3 regions of the Methylobacterium sp. E-025 genome follow, and region 2 is predicted to be linked to each of the others. Evidence: predicted binding sites of a transcription regulator. Region 2 holds the regulator's gene; each other region holds the start of a gene.
The links. The regulator PhoB, encoded in region 2, activates phosphate uptake and scavenging genes when phosphate is short. The targets are predictions, from matches to a motif close to TGTCATNNANCTGTCAT.

Region 1 (7,376 bases), on a different contig from region 2:
CGCGGCCTCCACGAGGTTGACGAAGCGGCGCAGGATCCGGTCCTCGTCGAGGCTGGTCACGTCGGCGAGCGCCGCCTCGATGCCCTCGCGAACCGCCGCCTCGGCGGCCCCGCGGTCGCCCCCGGCGGCCGGGTCGAACCGGGCGTGGAACAGCGCGACGAGCTGGCGGGCGATGCCGGGATGCTGGCTCAGGGTCGCGGCGAGGTAGTCCTGGCCGTAGCGCACGCGGAGCTGGCGCAGGTAGCGGCCGAGGCCGCGCAGCAGCGCCACGTCGCGCCAGGCGAGGCCGGCCTCCAGCACGAGGCGGTTGTAGCCGTCGGATTCGGCCTGGTCCGCGGCGATGGCGAGCATCGCCGCCTCCAGCGGCGCCTCGAGCGGGCCGATCTCGATGGCCGCACCGGTGGCGCGCTCCAGCAGCATGTCGTGCAGCCAGACCTTGGTGTCGCTCCCCGCCGGCAGCACGCTGTAGGTCCGCTCGTTGATCACCCGGAAGCCGAGGTTCTCCAGGCCGGGCACCCGGTCGGACAGCGGCAGCGACGCCCCGCGCGAGAACACCTTCAGGCGCACCTGCGCCGCCGGGTCGGTGTCGCGGCGGTCGATCGCGACGGCGCGCGGGCGGTCCTCGGACAGGGATTCGAGGATGGCGATGTCGGCGATGGCGACCTCGGCGGAGAAGTTCTCGCGGTAGGCCGCGGAAAAGCCCTCGCCGTAGCGGGCGGCCAGCGCCCGCGCCTCGGATCCGCCCATGGCCTCCGTGAGCGCGGCGCGCAGCGCGTCGCCCCAGGTCCGCACCAGGGCGGCGATGCCGGCCTCCAGCACCGAGGGGTCGCGCTCCGGCGCGCCGGCTTCGGAGAACCCGACGATGTAGTGGATCCGGGCCAGCGGCCCGTCGGGCAGGTCGGGATAGGTCGCCGAGAGCCGGCCGCCGTATTCCTGGGCGAAATAGGCGCCGATGCGGGCGCGCACGATCGAGTCGTAGCGGTCCTTCGGCACGTAGACGAGGAGCGAGACGAAGCGCCCGAACCGGTCGGTCCGCGACAGCACGCGGACGCGCGGCCGGTCGGCGAGGTTGGCGATGGCGAGGGTGAAGCGGAACAGCCGGTCCACGTCGATCTGGAACAGGTCGTCGCGCGGGTAGGTCTCCAGCACGGCGAGGAGCGCCCGCCCGGCATGGCTCGTCGGGTCGAGGCCGGCCTTCTCGACCACGGCCGCGACCTTGCCGCGGAGATAGGGCACCTCGCGGGCGAGCGCGGTGTAGGCCGCGGCGGTGAACAGCCCGACGATGCGGACCTCGCCGGTGAGCTTACCCGTCGCGGAGAACAGCTTGACCGCGACGTAGTCGAGATGCGCCGCGCGGTGGACGCGGGCCTTGAGGCTCGCCTTGGTGATGATCAGCGCGTGCGGCTCCTCGAGGAACGCGACGATCTCCGGCGTCATGTCCACGAGCGCCCGCCCGCGGCGCAGCACGGCGAGGCCCGGATCGCGCAGGATGCCGAGGCTTTCGGCCTCGGCCGCCCGCTCGCCGGGCAGCGCGTGCTCGCGCATGCCGAGCAGCGTGAAGTGGCCGTCGCGCAGCCATTCGAGGAAGGCGCGCGCCTCGGCGACCTCGCCCTCGGGCAGCGGCGGGGGATTGCGGCCGTAGCCCTCGGCGAGCGCGCCGAGCCGGGCCAGCATCGCGTCGTGGTCGTCGGTGACCAGGGCAACATCGCGAAAGACCTGCGCGAGGCCGGCTTCGAGGCGTTCGCGCGCCTCGCCGGCATCGAGCCGGTCGAGGTGGATGTGGATGAAGCTCTCGCGCAGCAGGGCGCCGTGGGCGTCCGCCGTGGTCTCCCCGACGACGCGGACGAGCGCCCCGTCGGCGTCCCGCTCGACGCCGAGGATCGGGTGGGCGACGAGGTGGGGCGTCAGGCCCTGCTCGGTCAGCTCCGCCAGGGTCGAGTCGAGCAGGTAGGGGCGGTTGTCGTTGACGACCTCGACGACGGTCAGCTCGCGGGTGCGCCCGGGGCCGGGCACGGCGACGTCGACGAGCCGCAGGTTCGCCGCCGAACCCGTGGCGCGCGGCACCGCGAGATGCGCACGCGCGGCGATCGCGAGGTCGGCCAGCGCCTCGGCCGGGTAGGGCGCCAGGTCCTCCGGCGGCACCCGGCCGAACAGGTCGCGAACGAAGCCGCCCGGTCCGCCGCGGCCGCCCACGATCGATGCCGCCGCCTCGATCAGATCGGTGCGGGCGGATTTCGCCTCGCTCGTCGCCAGGGCGGTGGCCGATTCCAGCGCCGATTCGGTTTCCAGCACCATGGGCGGGGACCCTCCGGACCGGCACCGACGCCGGTCCCGCCCCGGACGTTAGGGGAGGGCCCATGGCGAGTCGATGACGCTCGCCGCTCGCAGGCCCGCGCCGGGTGACAGGCGGGCCGTGACGACCGGCGTTTCCGGAAGGGGCCCCGCTGCCGTCCGGCGTTGCTTCTGCACGCACCGTACCGGTTTCCACCGGTCGCGCTCGAAAACGGGAACCGCGCCGGGACTCGCCGGTTGACGCCATATTGGAGCTGTTCTAATTAAGAACTGCAGACGGACGACGGGGCCGGCGACGGTTCCGACAGCCCGCGACAGACGCCCGAACCGGAGAAACCCGATGACCTCGACCAACGCCTCCTGCAACAGCTGCCGCTTCTTCGACGACCACAAGACCAACGGCGCCTCCGCCGTCGGCGATCAGGGCCTGTGCCGCTTCAACCCGCCGGTGAGCCAGCCGGCTCCCGAGTCCAAGGGCCTGTGGCCGGTGGTGGCCTCGCAGGATTGGTGCGGCCACTTCACCGCCGAGATGACCGCGGCCGAGTGATCCCCGCGCGGTCCCGAAGGGATCGCCGAACGATCGACCGCAGGGGCCGGCGCCGTCGCGCCGGCCCCTTTTTTGCGTGAGCGGATCGATGACGCCTGACCTGCGCCCGGCCGTCGACGCCGACATCGCCGCGATCGCCCGGATCTACGCCGACGCGGTGACGAACGGCACCGCGAGCTTCGAGACCGAGCCGCCGACTTTGGCCGAAATGGCGCGGCGGCGGATGGCGCTCGTCGCGGACGGCTATCCCTACTTCGTCGCCGAGCGCGACGGCGCGGTCTGCGGATACGCCTATGCCGGCCCCTATCGCGTGCGGGCGGCCTATCGCTCGACGGTGGAGGATTCGGTCTACGTCGCCGAGGCCGCGCCCTGCTGGCGGCGCTCATCGCGGCCTGCGAGGCGATCGACGCGCGGGTGATGGTGGCGGTGATCACCGATCCGGGCTCGGAGGCGTCGGTGGCGCTGCATGCGGGCCTGGGCTTCGCGCATGCCGGCGTCCTCGAGAACGTCGGCCACAAGCACGGGCGCTGGCTCGGCACGGTGCTGATGCAGCGCCGGCTCGGGCCCGGGCCGGACGCGGCCCCGTCGCGGACGTGAGCGCGGGGGACGCCGGCCCGCACGCTCAATCCAATCGGTAGCGCACCGGCTCCATCGCGGGCGGAAGCGGCTCGCCGAGGGCGTCGAGCACCGTGCGCTCGGCCGTGCGCAGCATCGCATCGAGGGGCAGGTCGTTCGCCTCCAGGCCGAAGGGCTCTTCCAGCTCGTCGCCCAGCGCATCGAGGCCGAAGAAGGTGTAGGCCACCAGCATGGTCGCGACCGGCGTCGCCCAGCCGAGCGAGGCCGACAGCCCGAACGGCAGCAACAGGCAGTAGAGCCACGCCGTGCGGTAGAGCAGCAGGGTGTAGGCGAAGGGCAGGGGCGTGCCGTGGATCCGCTCGCAGGCGGTGTGGATCGCCGACAGGTCCGAGACCTTGCGCTCGAGGACGCCGAACAGCACGTCGGTGAGATGCCCGTCGCGATAGGCCCCTGCGAGGTCGCGGGTCAGGCCGGCGAGCACCGCATCGGTCGGGCTCGGGCAGGAGCGCAGGCGCGCGACCTCGCCCGGCGGCAGCCAGGGCGCGACGGCGGCCGCCTCGTCGAGGCCGCGCAGCCGCGCGTGCAGGCCGTGGCCGAAGCCCGCGAGCCGGCGCAGGCCGGTGCGGCGGACCGCATCGTGCTCGGGGCCGGGCAGGAGGGCGACCAGGGTCCGGCTCAAGCCGCGCATCTCGACGATCAGCGCGCCCCACGCCTTCCGGGCCTCCCACCAGCGCTCGTAGCAGGCGTTGTTGCGGAAGCTGAGGAAGATCGAGAGCGCCAGCCCGATCAGGGTGAACGGGCCGATCCCGGCCGTCACCGGAAACCGTTCCGGAACGCGCTGCTCGACCGCGACCACCAGCGCGGCGAAGGCCGTCAGCCCGAGGACCTTCAGCGCCACCCGCGGCAGGATCGAGCCGCGCAGGGTGAACAGGATGGCGAAGAGGTTGGGACGGGGGCGAACGATCATGGATGGCAGGCTTAGCCGAAGCGGGTCGCTCCCGTCATCGGCCGTGCGGCACGGCGCGCCGAGGCACGGCCATGATCCCGTCATGTTCCGAGCGGATGGCGGGGCCCAGAGATTGGGCACGCGGGCGGGGCGAAGGCCACGGCGCGGGCGCGCGGAAGGAGTAGTGGGTATGACGGTTCGACGGATCGGCGCGGGAATCGGCGCCTGGGCCGGGCGTGCGATGGCGCTGGCCATGCTCTCGGGCATCGCGCACGCGGCGACGCCCGCGGACCCGAGCGGCACGTGGCTCACCGAGGACGGGCGTGCCCGCATCCGGGTGGAGAAGTGCGGCCCGAGCAACAAGAGCCTGTGCGGCTACGTCGTGTGGCTGAAGGTGCCGCTCAACGACAAGGGCCAGCCGCGGGTCGACTTCAAGAACCCCGACGCGAGCAAGCAGACGCGCGCATCGCTGGGCCACCAGCTCATCATGGGGCTGAAGCCGAACGCCGACGCCCATTACGAGGGCAAGATCTACAATTCCGAGGACGGCAAGTCCTACGACGTGACGATCTGGTCCGACACCCCGGAGGAGCTGACCGTCCGCGGCTGCCTGATCGCCTTCCTGTGCAAGTCGCAGACCTGGAACCGCGTGACCGACGTGGTCGCCGGCCAGATGACCGGGCCGACGAACGGTCCGGGAGGCCCGCGCACCGATCCGGAATACATGGCCGCCAAGCCGGCCGCGACCGGCTCGACCGCCGCCAAGCCCGCGGCGGCGAAGCCCGGCGCGAAGCCGGCCCCGGCTCCGGCCGCCGGCACGCCGCCCGCGGCCGCGCCCGCCGACGAATAGGCGCCGCAGAACGAAGGCGCTGTCGACCACGAGAGCGTCTCCCGTGATCCCTGGATCACGGGAGACGCTCTGTTTCGTCGTGTGGTCGCGTTATCCTCACGCGCGTGGGCATCCGCCTCGCCCGAGAATGCTCCACCGCGCCCCGATCCCGTGTCAATCGGTCAGCGCGGCGTAGGTCAGCACCCGCAGCTCCTTTCGGATCGGCAGGGCCGAGGACGGGACGAGCTGCGTCAGCAGCACCACCGCGAGCTCCTCGGCCGGGTCGACCCAGAACGCGGTCGAGGCCATGCCGCCCCAGGCGACCTCGCCCGGCGTGCCGACGATCTGGGCTTTGGCCGGATCGAGCATCACCGAGAAGCCGAGCCCGAAGCCGATGCCGTGATAGGACGATTCCGCGAAGCGCGGCGTGCCGATCGCGGCGAGGTCGCCGGGCAGGTGGTTCATCGTCATCAGCTCGACCGTCTTGCGCCCGAGCAGGCGCGCGCCGTCGAGCTCGCCCTTGTTCAGGATGAACCGGCAGAAGCGCAGGTAGTCGGAGGCCGTCGAGACGAGGCCGCCCCCGCCGCCGGCGATCGCCGGAGGCTTGGCGAAATGGGTCTCGACCGCGTCGTCGTAGAGCGTCAGCGTGCGGGTGCGATCGTAGACGTAGTTCGCGGCGAACCGCCCCATGTTCTCGGGTCTCACGAAGAAATCGGTATCGATCATGCCGAGCGGCGCGAGCACGGCGTCCCGCAGGTAATCCGCGAAGTCGCGCCCCGAGACGACGGCCACGAGGTGGCCGAGCACGTCCGTCGAGACGCTGTAGTTCCACGCCTCGCCGGGCTGCGACAGGAGCGGGAGCCGGGCCACGGTCGCAACCACCTCGGCGAGGCTCGCATCCGGGCGCAGGAAGTCGGCGCCCTGCTGGCGGTAGAGCGCATCGACCAGGGTCGATTCCATGAAGCCGTAGGTCAGGCCGCCGGTATGGGTGAGCAGGTCGCGGATGGTGATCGGGCGGCGGGCCGGCTCGGTCTCGAGCTTGGCGCGGTTGCCGCCGGTCGCGACCCGCATCTCGGAAAACTCCGGCAGGAAGCGCGCGACCGGGTCGTCGAGCTGGAACCGGCCCTCCTCGTAGAGCTGCATCACCGCGACCGAGGTCAGCGGCTTGGTCATCGAGTAGATCCGCGTCACCGTGTCGGTGGTGAACGGCGTCCTGCGGGCGAGGTCGGCGAGGCCGTGGGCGCGCTGGAACACCGTGTGCCCGCGCCGCGCCACGCTCACCGACAACCCGGCGAGCTTGCCCTCCGCGACGAGGCTGCGCATCCAGCCGTCGATCCGTTCCAGGCGTCCCGGGTCGATGCCGACGTCCTGCGGCCTTCCGTCGATCGCATCGCTCATGCCGTGCTCCTTGTTCCCGGCGCCCGATGTAGCGGTCCTGGGGCGGCGGGACAGCTCCCGAGGCTCACCAGCCCATCGTTCCGGGCCCGCCCTTGAACGGGCCGACGATGCCGGGGGTGATCCAGCCGCCGTAGAAGCCGCCCGGCTGCGGCTCCGCGCGGACGCCGCCGACGGTGCAGGCCTCCATCGGGCCGGCATAGAAGGCGACGTAGCCGGCGATGGCTCGGAAATCCGGCGTCGGATCGGGATAGGCCCAAGCGGCACCGGGAACAGCCGCGCCGGGAATCGCTGCGCCGCCCGCCGTCACGTCGAACAGCACCGCGCGGCCCTTCCATTCGCAGATCCCGGCCCGGTGCGCCGGCCCGAGCACGCCCTCGGCGACGTCGGCGGGCGGGAAGTAGTAGGTCGGCGGATGGCTGGTCTCGAGCACGCGGAACCCGGCCCGCGTCTCGGCGATGGTGCGGCCGCCGAGGACGACCTTCAGCGTCGCGGCGACCGGCTCCAGCCGGGGCGGGCGCGGATAGGCCCACACGCTCTCCTCGCCGGGCTTCGTCGGGGATGGGGTCGGATGCATCGCGTCGTCCTCGGTTCGTCTCGTCCGAAACATAGGGCGCCGCGAAGATGCGTTTGCCGAAAACGCGCGGCGTGCTAGCCCCGACCCGACAGCCCGGAGCGCCGCCGTTGGACACGCCCATCGCCCTCTTCCTGGATTTCGACGGCACCCTGGTCGAGATCGCGCCGCGGCCGGACCTCGTCCGGGTCGAGCCCGGGCTGGTGCCGATGCTCCA
Region 2 (7,376 bases):
CGGGTCGCCGACCGCGCGCTGCGGATCGCCTGCCTGGCGGCCACCGTGCTCGGCGCCTTCGTCCTCGGCTCGATCCTGCTGATGCTCATCGTCGAGGGGGCGCGCGGATTCTCGCCGCTGCTGTTCACCCAGCCGACCCCCGGCCCCGGCTCGGAAGGCGGTGGCATCGCCAACGCCATCCTCGGCAGCCTCGTGCTCACCGGCATCGGCATCCTCATCGCCACGCCGATCGGGCTGATGGCCGGCACCTACCTCGCCGAGTACGGCCGCGGCTCGAAGCTCGCCGAGGTGATCCGCTTCCTCAACGACATCCTGCTTTCGGCTCCCTCGATCCTGATCGGCCTGTTCGTCTACACCCTGATGGTGCGGCCGATGGGGACCTATTCCGGCTGGGCCGGCGGCGTCGCGCTGGCGATCATCGCGACCCCTGTGATCGTGCGCACCACCGAGGACATGCTGCGCCTCGTCCCCGGCACGCTGCGCGAGGCCGGCGTGGCGCTCGGCGCCCCGATGTCGACGGTGATCCGCAGCGTAACCTGGCGGGCGGCCTCGGCCGGCATCGTCACCGGCATCATCCTCGCGCTGGCGCGCATCGCCGGCGAGACCGCGCCGCTCCTGTTCACGGCGCTCAACAACAACTCGTGGTTCAGCCCGGACTTGATGGGCGGCGTCGCGAACTTGCCGGTGATGATCTACCAGTTCGCCCTCTCGCCCTACCCGAACTGGCAGCAGCTCGCCTGGGCCGGCGCGCTCCTGATCACCATGACGATCCTGCTGCTCTCGGTCGTCGCCCGCTTCGTCATCAAGCCGCAGCGCGCCCGCTGATCCGCCGCCGGCATCCACGAGGAACACGACGATGAACGCCGCTCCCGCGATCAACGCCACCCGGTTCGACGGCCGCAACCCGGCCGACGAGCACGCGCCGATCCGCATCAGCGCCCAGGCCCTGAACTTCTACTACGGCCAGTTCCACAGCCTGAAGAACATCAACCTCGACTTCCACGACCGGCAGGTGACCGCGCTGATCGGCCCCTCGGGCTGCGGGAAGTCGACCCTGCTGCGCACCTTCAACCGGATCTACAGCCTGTACCCGGAGCAGCGCGCCGAGGGGCAGGTGCTGCTCGACGGCCAGAACATCCTTGATTCCGGCGTGGACCTGAACGAGCTGCGCTCGCGCATCGGCATGGTGTTCCAGAAGCCGACGCCGTTCCCGATGTCGATCTACGACAACGTCGCCTTCGGCCTGCGGCTCTACGAGAAGCTGCCGAAGTCCGAGCTCGACGGCCGCGTCGAATCGGCCCTGCGCAAGTCCGCGCTGTGGGACGAGGTGAAGGACAAGCTCAAGCAGTCCGGCATGGGCCTCTCCGGCGGCCAGCAGCAGCGCCTGTGCATCGCCCGCACGGTGGCCCAGAGCCCGGAGGTGATCCTGTTCGACGAGCCGACCTCGGCCCTCGACCCGATCTCGACCGGCCGCATCGAGGAGCTGATCGAGCAGCTGCGCAGCGAGTTCACGATCGTCATCGTGACGCACAACATGCAGCAGGCGGCCCGCATCTCGCAGTTCACCGCCTTCATGTATCTCGGCGAGGTCATCGAGGTCGGCCCGACCAACCGCATCTTCATGAACCCGACGGTGCGCCAGACCCAGGACTACATCACCGGCCGCTTCGGCTGAGCCGCACCCGGATCGTTCGAGGACCCACGCCCATGCCCGGCCACATCGTCACGTCCTACGACACCGACCTCGAAGACCTGCGCCGCTCGATCTCCGAGATGGGCGGCGTCGCCGAGAAGATGATGACCGAGGCGACCGACGCGCTCGTCCGCCGCGACACCCAGCTCGCCCAGGCGGTGATCGTCGCCGACAAGCGCCTCGACACGCTGCAGCGCGAGATCGAGGAGCGCGCGGTGCTGCTCATCGCCCGGCGCCAGCCGATGGCGATCGACCTGCGCGAGACGATCTCGGCGATCCGCGTCTCGGGCGACCTCGAGCGCATCGGCGACCTCGCCAAGAACATCGCCAAGCGCGTCGTCGCGATCAGCGACCAGGCCCAGGCCCAGAAGATCGTGCTCGGCGTGCAGCACATGAGCGACCTCGTCCAGGAGCAGCTCAAGGACGTGCTCGACGCCTATGCCAGCCGCGACGTCAACGCGGCCCACAACGTGTGGGAGCGGGACGGCGAGATCGACGCGCTGTACAACTCGCTGTTCCGCGAGCTGCTGACCTACATGATGGAAGACCCGCGCAACATCTCGTTCTGCACGCATCTTCTGTTCTGCGCCAAGAACGTCGAGCGCATCGGCGACCACACCACCAACATCGCCGAGACGATCCACTACCTGTCCACCGGCGAGAACCTCGCGGGCGACCGCCCGAAGAACGACGCCTCGAACTACGCGACGGTGGCACCGGGCGCCTGAGGGCTGCCGTCTCCTCCCCTCCTCCTCTGCGCGGGGAGGGTGGGCCTCGCGTGAGCGGGGGTCGGGAGAGGGGAGCGACCGCTCCGGATACGGCGCTCCCCTCTCCCGACCCGCTTCAGGGGGAGGGAGGTCCGTGGCGATGGATGAGAAAGTCGGGCGGTCCGCCCGGGAGTGCCCTGCATGCGTACGCGGATCCTGATCGTCGAGGACGAGGAGGCGCTGACCACCCTCCTGCGCTACAACCTCGAAGCCGAGGGCTTCGAGGTCGATTCCGCCGCCCGCGGCGACGAGGCCGAGCTGCGCCTGCAGGAGCAGGTGCCCGACCTGATCCTGCTGGACTGGATGCTGCCGGGGCTCTCGGGAATCGAGCTGTGCCGCCGGGTGCGGGCGCGGCGCGAGACGGTGTCCCTGCCGGTCATCATGCTTACCGCCCGCGGCGAGGAGGGCGACCGCATCCGCGGCCTCGGGACGGGGGCCGACGACTACATCGTCAAGCCGTTCTCCGTGCCGGAACTGCTGGCGCGCGTCCGCGCGCTGCTGCGGCGCGCCAAGCCCAGCCACGTCGCGAACCTGCTGGAAGCCGGCGACATCGAGCTCGACCGCGACAGCCATCGCCTGCGCCGGGCCGGCGGCGAGATCCACCTCGGGCCGACCGAGTTCAAGCTGCTCGAGTTCCTGATGCAGAGCCCCGGCCGGGTCTATTCCCGCGAGCAGCTCCTCGACGGCGTATGGGGCCACGACGTCTACATCGACGAGCGCACCGTCGACGTGCATGTCGGCCGCCTGCGCAAGGCCCTGAACCGCGCCGGCGAGACCGACCCGATCCGCACCGTCCGCGGCTCGGGGTACGCCTTCGACGAGACGTTCTCGGGCGAGGATTGAGTTCGGCTTTCGGTGGACGGCTCAAGCGATCGCAACGATCCGCGACCTGCCGTGGGTCCCTTCTTTCATGGGGAGAAGGACAGGATGAGGGGCGTGAGTCATCCGGGTCGGTCACGCCCCTCACCCCAACCCTTTCCCCATGGGAGAGGGAGCCGTCGCGCACACTGAAGTGATTTCAGTCCTACGAAAATTATATTTTTACCAAGCTTCAGGGGACCTTCGTCCCCCCGCCGTCGAGCTTCGCGCTGCGGCCCGTCGCCTTCACGGCGTCCAGCGCGCTCAGCATCGTCCCCTCGGTGAGGATCTGCGGCAGCACCGTCGGCTCTCCGGCACCCGCGTAGAGCAGGTAGAGTGGCACGCCGCTCCGGCCGTGGCGCTCGAGCAGGCGGGTGATCTCCGGGTTCTGGTTGGTCCAGTCGCCCTTGAGATACGTGACGTCGCGCGCGCGCATCGCCGCGCCGACCGCCGCCGTCCCGAGCGAGGTGCGCTCGTTGACCTGGCAGGTGATGCACCACGCCGCCGTCATGTCGACGAAGACCGGCCGGCCGCTCGCCAGCAGCGCGTCGAGGCGGGCCTGCGTGAACGGCTCGATCCCCTCGGCCCGGGCCTGAGCCCCCGGTGCGACGCGGTCGTGATCGAGGGTGAGGGCGAGCCCCGCCACGCCGGCGACGGCGAGCACCGCGAGGCCGCGGGCGAGCTGCGCCCGGACCAGCCGCGCGTCGCGGCCGAGCTCCCACGCCCAGGCGGCGAAGCCCATCAGCACCAGCCCGATCAGCGCCGCGAGCAGGCCCTGCGGCCCGACCTGCTGCGCCAGCACCCAGACCAGCCAGGCGACCGTGGCGTAGATCGGGAAGGCGAGGGCCTGCTTCAGCACGTCCATCCACGCGCCGGGTCGGGGCAGCGCGCGCAGCGCCGGCGGCCACAGGGTGAGCGCCAGGAAGGGCAGGGCGAGGCCGAGGCCGAGGCTCGCGAACACGACGAGGCCGGCAGCGGTCGACTGCGTCAGCGCGAAGCCCACGGCCGAGCCCATGAACGGGGCGGTGCACGGCGTCGCCACGACCGTCGCGAGCACGCCGGTGAAGAACGAGCCCTGGAGCCCGGCCCGCCGGGTCAGCCCGTCGCCGAGCCCGGACAGCCGCCCGCCGAGGTGAAGCATGCCCGACAGGCTCAGGCCCATGGCGAAGAGCAGGTAGGCCAGCGCCGCCACCACGGTCGGCGATTGCAGCTGGAAGCCCCAGCCGATCCCGGCGCCGCCCGCCTTCAGGGCGATCAGCAGCGCGGCCAGCGCCAGGAAGGCCGCCAGCACCCCCGCGGTGTAGGCGAGCCCGTGCAGCCGGACCCGCGCCGGCGCCTCGCCGGAATGCCTCACCAGGCTCAGCACCTTGATCGACAGCACCGGGAAGACGCAGGGCATCAGGTTGAGGATCAGGCCGCCGAGCAGCGCGAGGCCGGCCGCGGTCCACAGGGTCAGCGCCTCGGCCGGGTCGGTGCGCGCCACCGCCGGCGCCGCGATCGGCATCGCGCTGCCGCCGGCGAGCGGCGCCTCCTCGCCGAGCGCGAAGGCCTGCCGAACGAGGCCCCCGCCGGTGTCCTCGTCGATCGCCAGCACGCCGGGCAGCGATTCGGGCGCGGGGTCGGCGGGCGTCGCGCGGGTCAGCGTCAGGTGGAGGCCCGAAGCGTCAACGGTGAAGGGCTGCGGCGCGGCGTTGTCGATCGCCGTCTCGGAATAGGGGAAGAACGCCACCGCGCGGACCGTGTCCGCGGCGAGGCCCGGAGCCTCGAGGTCGAGGGCGAGCCGGTCGCCCTGGCTCGACAGCCGCACCGGCCACGGCGCGCGCTTGGGCAGGGCGGCGCGGGCGCGGGCGAACAGGTCGACGTTGCCGGGATCGGCCGTGGCCTCGCGCGCGACCGGCAGCGTCAGGGCGAGATCGGCCGAGCCGGGAATGCACTCCGTCTCGCACACGAGATAGGTGAGCTTGCCCGCCAGCGTCACCGGCGCGGCCGGGTCGAGGCTCGGCGGCGGCGTGACCCGCACGAGCAGGATCGCCTCCCCCTCGTAGCCGAAGTTCATCAGCGTCGCGATCGGGATGCGGTGCGGCGCCGGCCACTGGATCGCCGAGGCCGAGAAGCCCGCCGGCAGCGTCCAGGTCACCTCCGGCGGCAGGCCGGAATCGCCGGGATTGCGCCAGTAGACGTGCCAGCCCGGCTTCATCGCCATGCGGATGGCGACGGTGAACGGCGTGGCCCCCGCCACCGCCGCGGGCTCCGCCGCGAGGCTCGCCCGCACGAGGTCGGCCGGCGGCTTGAAGCCCTGGGCCGCGACCGGCCACGCGAGCAGGGACAGGAGGAGGGCGGCTGCGCGGATCATGCGGTCCTTATCGCGCGACCGACGACGACGGTTTCACGCCGCCATCCTCATAGGCCCGAACCGGCGGAGGGTAAAATCGTCGGCGTGCGACAGGTTGGAACGGAGGCGCCGCCGGATCGCGCATTCGAAGCGCGAAGCGGCTCCCCCACGCGGGAGAGGGGACCCGCGTCAGGCTGGATGTTCCCGCGGATGCGCGGTTCGATCGTTCGAACTCTTTAGGACCCGCTGCTCAACGCCGCCGTCGCCCGCTCCAGCCAGGCCCGCGTCTCCGGGTCGAGGTCTGCGGACAACACGTCGCGGACGCGGGCGTGATAGGCGTCGACCCAGGCGCGCGCGTCCGGGCTCAGCATCTCCGGCACGATCAGGCGGCGATCGTAGGGGACGAGCGTCAGGGTCTCGAAGCCGAGCACCGGGCGCTCGCCGCCGGGCACCGTGCGGGGCTCGACGAGGACGAGGTTCTCGATGCGGATGCCGTAGGCGCCCGCCCGGTAATAGCCCGGCTCGTTGGAGAGGATCATGCCCGGCTCGAGCGCCACCGTCCCGGTCTTGGCGATGCGCTGCGGGCCTTCGTGCACCGACAGGAAGGCGCCGACGCCGTGGCCGGTGCCGTGGTCGAAGTCGAGGCCGGCCTCCCAGAGCGGCAGGCGCGCCAGGGTGTCGATCTGCGCGCCGGTGGTGCCCTTGGGGAAGACCGCGCGGCCGATGGCGACGTGGCCGCGCAGCACGCGGGTGTAACGATCGCGCATCTCCGCGCTCGGCGCGCCCACCGCCACCGTGCGGGTGATGTCGGTGGTGCCGTCCAGGTACTGGGCACCCGAATCGATCAGGAACAGCTCGCCCGGCGCCACCCTCCGGTCGGTGGCGCGCGTCACCCGATAATGCACGATCGCCCCGTTCGGCCCGGAGCCGGAGATCGTGGGGAACGAGACGTCGCGCAGATCCCCGCCGGCCGCGCGAAAATCCTCCAGCGCCTCCACCGCGGCGATCTCGCTCGGCGCGTCCTGCCCGTCGAGCCAGGCGAGGAAGCGCACCACGCTCGCCCCGTCGCGCCGGTGCGCGGCGCGGGCGCCGGCGATCTCGGCCTGGTTCTTCACCGCCTTCATCGCGGTGATCGGGTCCGGGCCGACGTCGGCGGTGCCGCCCACCGCCGCGACGCGCTCCTTCAGCGCGACCGCGCCCGTCGCCGCATCGAGGCGCACGCGCTTGCCCGCGAGCTCGCCGAGCGCCGGCTCGAACGCGTCGCGCCCGTCGATGTCGGCGATCGGTCCGAGCGCGTCGCGCGCCTCCGCCGTCACGTCGCCGGAGGCGAGGAAGAGCCGCGGCCGGCCCTCGCGCGGCAGGACGGCGTAGCCGAGCGCGAGCGGCGTGTGGCCGACGTCGGCCCCGCGCAGGTTGAACGCCCAGGCGAGGTTGTGCGGATCGGAGATCACCAGCGCATCGCACTGGCCGGTCTCGAGCTCGGCGCGGATGCGCGCGATCTTCTCGCTCGCGGCCTCTCCGGCGAAATCCAGCGGATGGGCGGCGACGCGTCCGGCCGGAGGCTTCGGTCGCCCGGCCCAGACCGCGTCCACCGGGTTCTCGGAGAGCGCCTTCACCTCCGCGCCGGCCTTGGCGGCCGCGCGTTCCAGGCGGGCGACGCCATCGGGCGTGTGCAGCCAGGGATCGTAGCCGAGCACCGCGCCGCGCCGCAGCGTCCGGGCGATCC
Region 3 (7,376 bases), on a different contig from region 2:
ACGGCGCCAGCCCGATCCGCACCATCGCGCCGGGCTTCGCGTCGTGGAACAGGTTCAGCACCCGCTCGCTGTCGGCGAGGATGGTGTCGTCGTCCTGCGTCAGGCATTCGGGCGGCAGGCCGCCGTCCTTCTCTGACAGGCTCATCGAGCCGCGGGTGACGAAGGCGCGGATGCCGAGGCTGCGCGCCTCGTCGACCTGCACGTCGACGGAATCCTCGAGCCCCTTCGAGTAGAGGTAGTGGTGGTCCCCCGCCGTGGTGCAGCCGGAGAGCAGCAGCTCGGTGTAGGCGAGCCGCGTCGCGAGCCGGAACGCGTCGGGGGTGATCTTGTCCCAGACCGTGTAGAGCGCCTTCAGCCACGGGAACAGCGGCTTGTTGATCGCCAGCGGGTGGGCCCGCGTCAGCGTCTGGAAGAAGTGGTGGTGGGTGTTGATCAGCCCGGGGATGACGACGTGGCGCGACGCGTCGAAGGTCTCGTCCACCGGCGCGGCGGGCTGCGCGCCGGCCGCCACGCGCTCGACGATGCGGCTGCCCTCGACCACGATGCCGCCGCCGGCGCCCTCGGCGAGGATCGCCAGCGGATCGCGAATCCACAGGCGCCGGAGCGTTTCGCCCCCTCGGGGCCTGGCGTCGGATCCCGTCATGCCGTCTCCCATCCCGTCACGGTCGTGCGATCAGCGATCCAAACGGCGATCAGAAGATGTGGAACGCGACGCCGGCGAGGAAGCTCTTCTCTTCCGTGCCCTTGAACGTCGCCGTCTCGACGTTGCCGAACTTGTTCAGCCAGTACTGGAAGCCGATGAAGGCGTCGACCTTGTTGGGCTGGTCGTAGATCAGCTTGCCCACGTCGAGCACCAGGTTGGTGCGCGACAGGAATTCGAGACCGCGCTTCGGGTTGAAGGCGAAGTCGGCCACGTTCTGCACGCCGCGGCCCTTGGGCAGCACGATGTTGTTGAAGCCGGTCAGGCTCAGCGGCAGGTTGGTGAAGGCGAGGGGGAAATTGTAGACCACCTCGAATTCCGGCACCACGTCGAAGCTCTGGTCGCGATCGGGCTGCAGGTTGAATCCGTTGCGGTTCCATTCCTTGTAGGCGTGGACCGACAGGTTCAGGAACCCGGCCGGCACGTCGAAGGAGAAGTTGAGGCCGCCGACCACGTCGCGCTTCTTCGAGCCGAACGCGTCGTTCTGCGAGTTCGCGTCGAAGCCGAAGGCGAGGGAGATGTCCTTGACGATGCCCGGCAGCGTGAACGCCTTGGAGTTGGTCAGCGCGTTGAGGCTCAGGGTGCCGCGATAGAGGCCGTAGGCTTCGGTGTTGCCGTAATCGGCGAAGAACGGCGCGCCGACGCTGCCGGGCGGGTTCGTGGTGCCGGCCGGGAATTGCGACCCCGACTTGAGGATGTCGAGCGAGAAGAAGTTCGTGCCGTAGGCCCAGGCGTCGGCATGCGAGATGTTGTAGATCTGCTTGGGCGCCTCGCGGCTGACGAACGAGCCGTCGGCCTTCTGGATCTGGACGCCCGGCGACACGGTCGGGAACTGGTAGCGATAGCTGAACTGCGTGTCGGCGAAGAGGAAGAACGGCGCTTCCTTGGCCGGCGCCTCGACGGGCGCCTTGTCCTTCTTCGCGTCGAGATCGGCCGCCGCGCCGTATCCCACCAGACCGAGCGACATGGCCGCTGCAACGAGTCCCCGAGCGATCATGTCTGCCCTCTCCGTGCCGAAAATCCGGTGAGCAGGCAGCAACCGATATGCCAGCGCGTGCCACCTGGGCGAGAGGCGGCGGCCGAGTCATAATTCGGCAACAGGTTTGCCGGCCGAGCGCAGGCGCCCGCTCCGACGGGTGCGGCGGCGGCGACCCTGAAACGCGCGACGCGGCGGCCGGGCTCCCACCTCCGGCGGCGCGTCGTCCGCCGACGAACGCGCCACCGCCCATGACGTCGGCAGCATGCGCACAACATTCGAGCAATGTCGGGCAGTATTTGCGGATGCATTCCGCGCCATCGCCCGACATCGTCGCGTCGTGCGCCGCCGAGCCGGCCGCAGGACGGGAGATTCGCGCCGATGGTGACCGTGGATGCCGAGCCGGGCCCGCTGGCGATCGACCTGGCGACGACGGCGCTGGTGATCATCGACATGCAGCGCGATTTCCTGGAGCCCGGCGGCTTCGGCGAGAGCCTCGGCAACGACGTCTCGCTGCTCGCCGCCGCCGTGCCGCCGGCGCAGGCGCTGCTGGCGGCGGCGCGGCGGGCCGGCCTCCTCGTGGTCCACACCCGCGAAGGGCATCGCCCCGACCTGTCGGACGCGCCCGCCGCCAAGATCGCCCGCGGCACGCCGTCCGCCCGCATCGGCGCGCCCGGGCCGATGGGGCGCATCCTGATCCGCGGCGAGCCCGGCCACGACATCGTCGCCGACCTCGCGCCCGCCCCCGGCGAGCCGGTGGTCGACAAGCCGGGCAAGGGCGCGTTCTACGCCACCGACCTGGCCGAGATCCTGGCCGCGCGCAGCGTCGCCACGCTGCTCGTCTGCGGCGTCACCACCGAGGTCTGCGTCCACACCACCGTGCGCGAGGCCAACGACCGCGGCTACCGCTGCCTCGTGGTGTCGGATGCCTGCGGCTCGTACATCCCGGCCTTCCACGCGGCCGGCCTCGCGATGATCGTGGCGCAGGGCGGCATCTTCGGATGGGTGTCGGATTCGCATCGCGTCGTCGCCGCGATCGCCGCCGGCCGCACCGCATGATCGACCACGCCCCGAGCCGCCAAGCTTGGCCCGGTTATTGCCCGGCGAGCGCGACAGATGAAGCAGGAGTTCGTTGGATGCGTACGGTCTTGGCAAGCACCCTGTGTCTCGCGTTGCTGACGACGTCGGGCCTCGCGCAATCCTACACCGCGCCCGCGCCGACCGACGTCCCGTCAAGCGGCACGAAGAGCCTCAACAAGGCCGACCGCAAGATCGCCTGCACCCAGGAAGCCGACCGCCGCAACATGCGCGGCCTGAGCCGGCAGCAATATCGCGCCGCCTGCCGCAACCGCCCGATCCCGCGGGGCTGAGCGGCCGCGCCTTGCCGAGCGGGCGATCGGGTTCTATCCGCGCCGGGCCGTGACCGATCCACGCCCGAAGCGAGTGCCCCGGTGGACGCCCCGACACGCTACGCGCTCTACGTCACGCCGGAGCCCGGATCGGCGCTCGCCGCCTTCGGCGAGGCGGTCCTCGGCGATGCGCCCCTGCCCGGATGGGACGCGGCCGCGCGCGCGGCGCTCGCCGCCGTCACCGCGGCGCCGCGGGTCTACGGCTTCCACGCGACGCTGAAGGCGCCGATGCGCCTCGCCGCGGGCCGGACCGAGGGCGACCTCCTCGCCGCCTGCGCGGCGCTGGCGCAGCCCCGCGCGCCCCTGGCGGTCGGGCCCCTCGCGGTGACCCTGCTCGGGGACTTCGTCGCCCTGGTGCCCACCGCGCCGCCGCCCGGGCTCGGCCTGCTCGCGGCCGAGTGCGTCGCCGCCCTCGACCCGTTCCGGGCCGGCCTCACCCCGGCGGAGCGGGCGCGCCGCCAGCCGGAGCGCCTCGACGCGCGCCGCCGCGCGCTCCTCGACCGCTGGGGCTATCCCCACGTCTTCGAGGCCTTCCGCTTCCACATGACCCTGACCGGCCGCCTCGCCGGCGACGCCCGCGAAACCTGGCGCGCCCGCCTCGCGGCGGCCTGCCCGCCGACGTCGCTGACGATCGACGCGATCACGCTGCTGCGCCAGGACGGCGCGGCGCCGTTCCGCATCCTGCGCCGGATCCCGTTCGCTGCGTAGCCGCACGGCGCGCCCGTTCACGACGAAACCGCGGGTCGCGGCGCGGCTGTCATCCTATCGTCGCGCGCGACGGGTCTACCGGCGCATCCCTCGCGGCGGACGGCACGCATGCTCATCGTCGATAGCCTCACGCGGCGCTACGGACCGCGCCTCGCGGTCGACCGGATCTCGCTGCGGATCGAGCCGGGCAGCTTCGTCGGGGTGATCGGGCGCTCGGGCGCCGGCAAGTCGACCTTCCTGCGCATGCTCAACCGCCTCGCCGAGCCCTCGGCCGGGCGGATCCTGTTCGACGGGCTCGACGTCACCGCGCTCCGGGGGCGCGACCTGCGCCGCTGGCGCGCCCGCTGCGCCATGGTGTTCCAGCAGTTCAACCTGGTCGGCCGCCTCGACGTGCTGACCAACGTGCTGATGGGGCGCCTCGCCCACGCCCCGAGCCACCGCGCGCTCCTGAAGCTGTGGTCGGCCGAGGACCGGGCGCGGGCGCTCGCGGCGCTCGAGGCGTTCGACATGGCGGGCTTTTCCGCCCACCGCGCCGACCAGCTCTCGGGCGGGCAGCAGCAGCGGGTCGCGATCGCCCGCGCGCTGGTGCAGGAGCCCGACATCATCCTCGCCGACGAGCCGGTGGCCTCGCTGGACCCGCGCAACACCAAGCTGGTGATGGATGCGCTCGCCGACGCCAACCGGCGCCTCGGCATCACCGTGCTGTGCAACCTGCACTCGCTCGACCTCGCCCGCGCCTATTGCGACCGGCTCGTCGGCCTCGCCGACGGCCGCGTGGTGTTCGACGGCGGCGCCTTCGACCTCACCGAGGACGTCGCCAAGCAGCTCTACGGCCTGGAGGCCGGCGAGGTGATGGACCGGGCGCCGCACGCGGTCGAGCCCGCCGCACTCGTCGCCTGACCCCGGACGAACCCCGTGCCACGCCCCTTCCCGGAGATGATGATGCTCGACCGTCGCACCCTCGTCGGCGCCCTCGCGGGCGGCCTGGCCGCGCTCGCCCTGCAGCCCGCCCTGGCTCAGGATTGGAAGGCGACGGTGCCCGAGATCACCCTCGGCGCGATTCCCGTCGAGAACGCCACGGGCACCACCGACCGCTACGCGCCGCTCGCCGCCTACCTCACCAAGGCGCTCGGGGTGCCGGTGAAGCTGCGGGTCGCCAACGACTACGCCGCGGTGATCGAGGGCCAGCGCGCCGGCAACATCCAGATCGCCTTCTACGGCCCGGCCTCGTTCGCCCGCGCGGTGATGACGGGGGTGAAGGTCGACCCGATCGTCAACCAGAAGCACGATAACGGCGCCTCGGGCTACTACTCGGTGCTCTACGTGCGCGCCGACAGCCCGTACCGGACGATCGCGGACCTGAAGGGCAGGAACCTCGCCCTGGTCGACCCGAACTCGACCTCCGGCAACCAGGCCCCGCGCTTCTTCCTCAACAAGAGCGGCCACGACGTCGACGCGCTGTTCGGCAAGACCGTCTACGCCGGCAGCCACGAGAACGCGGTGCTGGCGCTGACCCAGGGCACGGCCGACGCCGCCGCCAACCTGTGGAACTCCGAGACCGATTCCGTCGTCACCCGCATGGCCGCCAAGGGCATGCTGAAGAAGCCCGACGGCACGCCGCTGAGCCCGTCCGACTTCCGCATCGTCTTCAAGTCCGCGTTCCTGCCCGAGGGCCCGTTCGCGATGCTGTCGAGCCTGCCCGCCGACCTGAAGCGCAAGATCGTCGAGGCCTTCGTCGCTTTGCCGACCGCCGACAAGGCCGCCTTCGACCGCCTCTCCGACGGCAAGGACCTCGGCCTCACCCCGGTGACGCTGGAGGATTACCAGCCGATCATCGAGATGCTGAAGTTCAACGACGCGCAGCGCCGCAAGTCCTGATCCCGGGACCGGACGGGTCGCCGCCGTGAGCGGGCGGATCGCGCCGCTGCCGCCCGAGCGGGCGGCGGCCCTGGCCGAGGCCTACGGGCGCGCGGTCGCGTCGACCCGGCGGCGGAGCCTGGCATTCCTCGCGGTCGTCGCCGGGCTGCTGGTCCTGTCGGGCCTGATGGCCGAGGTGCGCCCGCTGGTGCTCGCCGACAACATCGGCAACCTCACCGCCTATCTCGGCCGCATCCTGCCGCACCTGACCCTCGCCGACCTGCGCGGCGACCTCGCCGAATGGTACTGGGGCCTGCCGAAATGGGCGGCGCTCCTCGGCGAGACCGTGCTGATGGCCTATCTCGGCACGCTGCTCGGCGGCGTCGGCGCCTTCCTGCTGTGCTTCGGCGCGGCCGCGAACCTCGCCCGCACCCGCGCCGGCCGCTTCCTGACGCGCCGCGCCCTCGAGGTCCTGCGCACGGTGCCCGAGATCGTGTTCGCCCTGCTCTTCGTCATCGCCTTCGGCCTCGGCCCGATGGTGGGCGTGCTGGCGCTCGCCCTCCACACCACGGGGGCGCTCGGCAAGCTGTTCTCCGAGGTGGTCGAGAACATCGACATGAGGCCGGTCGAGGGGCTGACCGCATCGGGCGCCTCGCGGATCCAGGCGATCCGCTTCGCGGTGCTGCCGCAGGTGCTGTCGAGCTTCGCCTCCTACGGGCTGCTCCGCTTCGAGATCAACGTGCGCGGCGCCGGGGTGATGGGCTTCGTCGGCGCCGGCGGCATCGGCCAGGAGCTGCTGGTGGCGATCCGCAACTTCTACGACGCGGACGTGAGCGCGATCCTCCTGATGATCGTCGCGACGGTGATGGCGATCGACCTCGGCACCGAGCGGCTGCGCCACCACCTCATCGGGGCGGAGGGCGCGCGATGAGCCAGCCGCCGCGTCCCGTGGACGTCGCCGCCCTGCGCCGGCGCCACCCCGACGCGTTCCGGACCGCGTGGGGCGCGCGGCTCGCGACGCTCGCGACCCTGGCCGCCCTCCTCGGGCTCGCGGCGTTCGCGATGGTGCGCCTCGACTTCTCGGCCACCCGCATCGTGAGCGGCCTCGGGCGGCTCGCCGAGTTCTCGCTGATGATGCTGCCGCCCTCGGCCGGCGGCCGCTTCCCCGATTTCCTGCACGCGCTCGGCGAGACCCTGGCCATCGCCTTCCTCGGGACGCTGGCCGCGGCGCTCGTCGCCTTCCCGCTGGCGCTGCTCGCGGCCCGGAACGTGGTGCCGAACCCGTTCGCGCATTTCGCGGTGCGCCGCGGCCTCGACGTGGTCCGCTCGGTCGACGTGCTGATCTGGGCGCTGGTCTGGATCAACGTCGTTGGGCTCGGCCCCTTCGCCGGCGCGCTGGCCATCGCCTGCTCCGACGTCGGGGCGCTCGGCAAGCTGTTCTCGGAGGCGGTCGAGACCGTCGATCGCCGCGACGGCGAGGGCGTCGCGGCCTCCGGCGGCGGCGCGCTCCACCGCATCCGCTTCGGCCTCGTGCCCGCCGTCCTGCCGGTGCTCGGCAGCCAGGTGCTGTACTTCTTCGAATCGAACACCCGATCGGCGACGATCATCGGCATCGTCGGCGCGGGCGGCATCGGCCAGTACCTGAGCGAGCTGATCCGGGTGCTCGAGCTGCAGCAGGTCGCCTGCCTCGTGCTGATGATCCTCGTCGCCGTGGCGGCGATCGACG

Region 1: the regulator PhoB is predicted to act here: its motif matches at 2,358-2,374, upstream of MKK64_RS02555 (NAD-glutamate dehydrogenase).
Region 3: the regulator PhoB is predicted to act here: its motif matches at 3,841-3,857, upstream of phnC (phosphonate ABC transporter ATP-binding protein).

The regions. Positions count from the first base shown of each region.
Region 1 covers NZ_JAKSYR010000034.1:80,269-87,644, reverse strand. The annotation lists gene MKK64_RS02555 (NAD-glutamate dehydrogenase) at 1-2,295, opposite strand, end outside; gene MKK64_RS02550 (hypothetical protein) at 2,633-2,839, shown strand; partial or broken gene MKK64_RS02545 (N-acetyltransferase family protein) at 2,928-3,436, shown strand; gene MKK64_RS02540 (bestrophin family protein) at 3,462-4,382, opposite strand; gene MKK64_RS02535 (DUF2147 domain-containing protein) at 4,552-5,211, shown strand; gene MKK64_RS02530 (serine hydrolase domain-containing protein) at 5,365-6,588, opposite strand; gene MKK64_RS02525 (DUF427 domain-containing protein) at 6,653-7,162, opposite strand; gene otsB (trehalose-phosphatase) at 7,270-7,376, shown strand, end outside.
Region 2 covers NZ_JAKSYR010000071.1:57,379-64,754, forward strand. The annotation lists gene pstA (phosphate ABC transporter permease PstA) at 1-825, shown strand, start outside; gene pstB (phosphate ABC transporter ATP-binding protein PstB) at 857-1,675, shown strand; gene phoU (phosphate signaling complex protein PhoU) at 1,708-2,421, shown strand; gene phoB (phosphate regulon transcriptional regulator PhoB) at 2,602-3,303, shown strand; gene MKK64_RS07670 (protein-disulfide reductase DsbD family protein) at 3,512-5,671, opposite strand; gene MKK64_RS07675 (aminopeptidase P family protein) at 5,887-7,376, opposite strand, start outside.
Region 3 covers NZ_JAKSYR010000168.1:15,533-22,908, forward strand. The annotation lists gene MKK64_RS24270 (8-oxoguanine deaminase) at 1-643, opposite strand, end outside; gene MKK64_RS24275 (hypothetical protein) at 693-1,697, opposite strand; gene MKK64_RS24280 (cysteine hydrolase family protein) at 2,058-2,735, shown strand; gene MKK64_RS24285 (hypothetical protein) at 2,813-3,046, shown strand; gene MKK64_RS24290 (DUF1045 domain-containing protein) at 3,128-3,793, shown strand; gene phnC (phosphonate ABC transporter ATP-binding protein) at 3,902-4,693, shown strand; gene phnD (phosphonate ABC transporter substrate-binding protein) at 4,736-5,671, shown strand; gene phnE (phosphonate ABC transporter, permease protein PhnE) at 5,697-6,581, shown strand; gene phnE (phosphonate ABC transporter, permease protein PhnE) at 6,578-7,376, shown strand, end outside.